DNA from 2 places in the Blautia hydrogenotrophica DSM 10507 genome. Region 2 is predicted to be linked to the other one. Evidence: riboswitches for the same ligand, from Rfam matches in the RefSeq annotation. Region 2 holds a riboswitch; the other holds the start of a gene.
The links. Region 2 has a riboswitch for thiamine pyrophosphate ahead of thiW (energy coupling factor transporter S component ThiW). Riboswitches for the same ligand answer to the same signal wherever they lie in the genome.

Region 1 (3,148 bases), 350 kb from region 2:
CCGTATGATGTTTGCCACCAATTCTTCCTCCAAAGATCGGATATCCCCTTTCTCCTCTGGCGGTAGATTTCTACGCCACGCCTGCATAAAATATATTCCTGACAACTGCAAAGTAGGATTCAAAAGCGGCTTCTTCTCCTCAGGAATCTTTGAAAAATCTGCCTGGACTGCCACATCTTTCAGCTCAATTTTTCGTTCCTCATCTCCTTTTTTGTACAGGATCGCGTTGACACCGATTCCATAGAGATTCCCATAAAATCTATTGTACATGGACTTCTCCACCCTCGTGGCCTGCATCAGATTTTTTTGCTCCACCTGCGCTTTGACATACGCTTTTAGATCTTCCTCTCTCTCAAAGACAAGTATCTGATCGTCAAAATCTATCGGATCACACATCACATAAGGCATTCTTGTACTCACAGAGAAGGGTACGTAAAAGCAATCTGCAGTCTGTAAATTTTTAATGATACTTTCTCTCGTCATTTTTTTATCCTTTCTAACTGCTCCTATCATTCTATAACACCTCCCAGTATTGGAAGGTAAGCCTCGATTTGTACATTGTACCGTCTTTCTTCTGTTCTTGTCAATAAACCATCTGACAAAGCACCTGACTGATACTCCTTAATATACTTCTTTCCAAAAGCCTCCTTATAATACAGAAAAGGACTGCCTGAAGCAATCCTTTCCTTTCAATATCGACAACTCCCACAATATACTTTTATTGTCTAGTCCATAATATCCACATTTTCCCCGCGAAGTATTTTATTAATATTTCTCACCGCGCACATCTTTCCACACATGGTACAGGTATCCTCTCTCTCAGGAGTGGATTCCGCACGATAACGTCTGGCTTTTTCCTCATCAATCGCCAATTCGAACTGTCTGTCCCAATCCAGATTTCTCCTGGCCTCACTCATCTCGTAGTCCCAGTCACTGGCCCCTGGAAGACCTTTTGCCACATCCGCAGCATGGGCGGCGATTTTGGAGGCAATGATTCCTTCTTTCACATCTTCCAGATTTGGAAGTCTCAAATGCTCTGCTGGAGTTACATAGCACAAAAATGAAGCACCGTAAGTAGCCGCAATCGCTCCGCCGATCGCTGCGGTGATATGGTCATAGCCTGGCGCTACATCCGTCACCAGAGGTCCCAACACGTAAAAAGGAGCTCCCTTACAGATGGTCTGCTCAATCTCCATGTTAGCCCGAATCTGATTCAAAGGCATATGTCCTGGGCCTTCAATCATGATCTGCACATTTTTCTCCCAGGCCCTCATCGTCAGTTCTCCCAAAGTCACCAGCTCTTCGATCTGTGGAATGTCCCCTGCGTCTGCAATGCTTCCTGGACGACATGCATCTCCCAGGCTCAAAGTGACATCGTACTGCTGGCAGATGTCCAAGATCTCATCGTAATATTCATAAAATGGATTTTCATTTCCGGTCAGCTCCATCCAAGCAAAAATGATAGAACCGCCTCTGGATACAATATTTGTGTGACGTTTTGCCTTTTTAAAACGCTCCGCAGTAGCTTTATTGATTCCGCAGTGTATCGTCATAAAATCCACACCGTCCTCTGCGTGCATTTTGACAATGTCAATCCACTGGCGGGAAGTAATCGCTTTCAATGCCTTATTGTAATAGACCACAGCGTCATAGATTGGCACCGTTCCTAGGACTGCAGGGCACTCTGCTGTCAGTTTGCGGCGAAACACCTGTGTATCCCCGAAAGAACTCAAATCCATAATTGCCTCGGCTCCCATTTTCACCGCTTCCATCACTTTGGACATCTCCAAATCTAGATCTAGACAATCTTTGGAAGTTCCCAGATTCACATTGATCTTTGTCTTTAAAGCTCTGCCAATCCCATGGGGTTTCAGACATTTGTGATTCTTGTTGGCTGGAATCACCACCTGTCCTTTCGCCACCAAGTCCCGCAGCGCCTCCGTACTAATCTGTTCTTCTGCCGCGACTGCCTTCATTTCCTCTGTGATAATTCCCCGTTTTGCTGCATCCATCTGTGTCGTATACATACCTCTTCCTCCTTGTCATGGTTCCTGTAACTTTGAGTGCCTTTCGTCGTACAGGACATCCCAGAGGAAAGATCATATAGGAGATTCCAGAGACACCTCCTATAAAAAAATCCTCCTGGAATAATCCAAGAGGGTATGATAACAAAATCCTTTCATGACTCCCTACGCTGGCATTATCCAGATACAGGTTCTAGGGTTAAAAACTTCTCGCTTTTTCTCAGCCGATTCTCATCAGCACCCCTGTGTTTGTTTTATTATTATCATAATAAACGAATCGCCCTAAAAAGTCAAGTAAAAGAGACGGAGCGTTTCTGTTATGGGAAAGGCTGAATAGTATTTCCACTTCATCGCGCAACGCGCATTTCCGTGGAAACACTATCCAGCCTTGCTCTAAACTTTATGCCTCATCAATCGCTTTTCCGATATCGTGTCGCATATATTTATTTGCAAAAGATATCCATTCCGTGGCCTCATAAGCGTTTTTTCTGGCCTCCTTCAGATTGGCTCCTTTCGCAGTGATTCCCAGAACACGACCTCCATTTGTCACAATCTGTCCATCTTCCAGCTTTGTTCCCGCGTGGAAGCAGTAATATCCATCTTTGCCCTGGAAATTTTCAAAGCCAGTAATCGGAATCCCCTTCTCATATTTCACCGGATAGCCCTCCGATGCCAATACGACGCAGACTGCTGCATTGTCCTCAAACTGCAACTCAATCTCATCCAGCTTGCCGTCGATACAGGCCTCCATGACTTCTACGATATCATTTTTCATTCTCGGCAGCACTACCTGAGCCTCAGGATCTCCAAAACGGGCGTTGTATTCTAATACTTTTGGGCCTTGCTCTGTCAACATCAGACCAAAAAAGATAATTCCCGTAAACGGTCTTCCCTCTGCTCTCATCGCATCCACAGTAGGCTGATAAATATGCTTCTGGCAGTACTCGTCAATCTCCTTCGTATAAAACGGGCTGGGTGAAAACGTTCCCATTCCGCCAGTATTCAATCCCTGATCGCCATCCTTGGCACGTTTATGGTCCTGCGCCGATGTCATCGTCTTAATCGTAGTTCCATCCACATAAGATAATACTGAGACTTCCCGACCAGTCATAAACTCTTCAACG
Region 2 (3,148 bases):
CAAGCCTGATTCCGTTTCCTTCTTCCCTCAGTCTTAAAGGAAGCTGCTCGCTTTGCGCTCCGCCGCAGACCGCCTTGCGGTGATATTCCTCATTGCGGCGTGTGCATCCTTCGCGGAGCGTTTCTATGTATAGGAAAATTTTTTCCTATACATAGAAAAAGGGCAATGCAAAACAGAGCTCCTGTCTCCTCCGCTTTGTTTTACATAGCCCTTACTCTCAAAATCACTGCGGCATCCGCACTCACAGCCGCAGAAATTCTGCTCAGATATTCTTACTGAATCCATTGCCTATTATATAGATTTCCCTCTGAAAAGTCAACCGAATGCCCATGTTTTAAAGGAAAAAGCATGCAGCAAATTACAGTTCAGATCTTCCACATCCCAAGACATACTCTCGCCAAACTGCTGCTTACAATGGTTTGTGTGCATCGCGAAGTATGTTACTGCTCACGAATTGTAAGTGAGTGAACGGTACCAATCGTTCCCCGCCCGACTATATATTTTTCAGAATACTTGCAAAAATCAAAATACAAGTGTATAATGTGGTTAATAAAAACAGGGGAGCTTGTACTTACAGGCTGAGAGGAAGTTTTGAACTTCGACCCTTTACCTGATGCGGATAATGCCGCCGTAGGAAGTCATGAACGAGAGATTTTTTACAGGAGGCATTCGACAATGCCTCCTGTTTTTCTGATATAGGAAAATTCTTTCCTATATCAGAAACGCTCCGCTAAAGATGCATACTCGCACAAGAGGTAATCACCGTAGGTGGCTGTGCTCGGCGTGTAAAGTAAAATGCACCCTCAAGATTGAGGGGATGGGGAGCTGACGTGGGTTTGCCCACTTTATACAGTTCAAGGAAAGGAGGTATTTTCACGGTCAATCCGTGACAGATTGAGGGGGAGCGCCCTGAATCTTGTATGACAGCGATGGGAAGCCGTGTTCCGGCGTGAGAGGAAGCCAGCAAGCTTCGACCGACCTTCCAAGGTTTTTCCATTTTCTCGGGAAAACCGTACTGAATTTTTGTGCAGGGAAGTGTCGGAAATATCGGCTGTTTTCTCTGTACCGCAAAGGAGCATCTTAAATGAAAACAAAAAATACTACAAGAAAGTTAATGTTGTCTGCCATGTTTGCATGTCTAGCCTACGTGTTAAACACCTTTGTCTACTTTCCAGCAATGGCACCTTTCCAGCATTTCGTGGATGTGTTGGCGGCCGTGTTTGTAGGCCCTTGGTATGGCTGCGCCAGCGCGTTTTTATGCGGAGCTTTACGTATGATGTCTGGACGTACCATTCAGGCAATCACCGGAGCAATCTTTGGCCCCATCATCGGCGGTCTACTCTATCGGAAAACCAAAAAGATTTACCTCGCCTATGTGGGAGAAATCATCGGCACTGGTATCTGCGGCGCACTGGCGTCCTACCCACTGATGAAATGGTTCTATGGCCTAGATCTTCAAAATTGGTACTACTACATCCCTTTTTATACCCCCGCCGCTGTGGTCGGCGGAGCGATGGGCGTCGCCGTCCTGCTTCTTTTAAGACGCAGCGGTGTCTTTCGCAGAATGCTCAGTGAATTGAATGGAGGCAACGATCATGTATGACTTTATCACCCCTCTGCACTGTGTGAGACAGAACCAACCTCTGATACAGTGCATCACAAATTTTGTAACTGTCAACGACTGTGCCAATATCATCCTTGCTACAGGCGGTTCCCCGTCTATGTCCCAGGACATCCGTGAGGTGGAAGAATCCGTATCAGGGGCTGACGCCCTGGTCTGTAACCTAGGAGCCATCGACTTTACCGCTTCCATGGTTGCAGCTGGAAAAAAAGCCAATCAATTGAAAAAGCCCGTCATCCTCGACCCAGTGGCCGCGGGCACAACCCAGCTTCGCCGGGAAGCATCCCGTACCCTGCTAGAACAGGTGCACTTTTCTGTCATCCGAGGAAATGCCTCTGAGATTCGCTTTCTATCCGGCCAGCAGTCCAGCGGAAGCGGCGTAGACGTAAGCCCAAAGGACGCTGCCACCATAGACAATCTTCCCGATGTCCTGGAAATGACTAGGTCCCTGGCACGAAAGGCAGGCAGCGTCATCGTCCTCTCCGGAGCGCTGGATGTTATCTCCGACGGGACGCGCAGTGTCGTCCTGCATAATGGCTGCCCGACCATGGCCCGCATCACCGGAAGCGGCTGTATGCTGACCGCCTTGATCGGTGCGTTCTGCGCGGCGACACCTGAAGATCTCTTCTGCGCGGCAGTTTCCGCGACGGCGGCAATGGGAGTCTGTGGAGAATTGGCAGAAAAAAGAAGACTCACGAACCAGACAGGAAATGCCACGTTCCGCACCGATCTCATTGACGCAATGTTCAACTTAACTGAAATACAGCTCAGGGAGGGAATTCACTATGAACTTTTCTAAAGAAGAAATCCGGCATTCCATGCTGCTCTACGCGATCACGGACCGCACATGGTTAAAAGAAGGGGAGACGCTGACATCCATCTGCGAGGACGTATTGAAGCATGGAGCGACTTTTTTGCAGATCAGAGAGAAAGATTTAGAACCGTCGGCTTTTCAAAAAGAAGCATTAGAACTAAAAGCTCTGTGCGCCAAATACCAAGTCCCCTTCGTGGTCAATGACAGTGTAGAGATCGCGCTGGCCATCGACGCAGACGGCGTCCATGTAGGGCAAGGTGATATCCAGGGTAAAAATCTGCGCGCTCTCATTGGAAAAGATAAAATCCTGGGAATCTCTGCGGCTACGGTAGCAGAAGCCGTCGCTGCCCAGGCCGCTGGAGCCGATTATATCGGTGTCGGCGCCGTATTTGGAACCAGCACAAAGAAAAACGCCCGCAATCTGTCCGTGGAAAAGCTAAGGGAAATCTGTGCTGCTGTCACGATTCCAGTGGTGGCCATCGGCGGCATCCATGCCTTGAATCTGCGAAAACTTTCCGGCAGTCAGGTAGACGGCGTTGCTGTGATCTCTGCGATATTCTCCTCGGACAACCCGGGAAAAGCGACCTCAGACCTACTAAGCTTAGCCAGACAGCTAGTACAACCTACCCCTCGCCTGATGAGGACGGCGCTTTCCATCGCCGGCAGTGACTGTAGCGGAGGCGCCGGTATTCAGGCAGACTTAAAAACTATGA

Region 1: another riboswitch for thiamine pyrophosphate. It lies ahead of thiC (phosphomethylpyrimidine synthase ThiC); the one in region 2 lies ahead of thiW (energy coupling factor transporter S component ThiW).

Annotation. Positions count from the first base shown of each region.
Region 1 is NZ_CP136423.1:1,171,605-1,174,752, reverse strand. It holds gene BLHYD_RS05600 (SseB family protein) at 1-513, opposite strand, end outside; gene thiC (phosphomethylpyrimidine synthase ThiC) at 726-2,027, opposite strand; TPP riboswitch at 2,170-2,279, opposite strand; gene purD (phosphoribosylamine--glycine ligase) at 2,425-3,148, opposite strand, start outside.
Region 2 is NZ_CP136423.1:1,522,002-1,525,149, reverse strand. It holds TPP riboswitch at 548-654, shown strand; gene thiW (energy coupling factor transporter S component ThiW) at 1,085-1,603, shown strand; gene thiM (hydroxyethylthiazole kinase) at 1,596-2,420, shown strand; partial or broken gene thiE (thiamine phosphate synthase) at 2,407-2,967, shown strand; gene thiD (bifunctional hydroxymethylpyrimidine kinase/phosphomethylpyrimidine kinase) at 3,073-3,148, shown strand, end outside.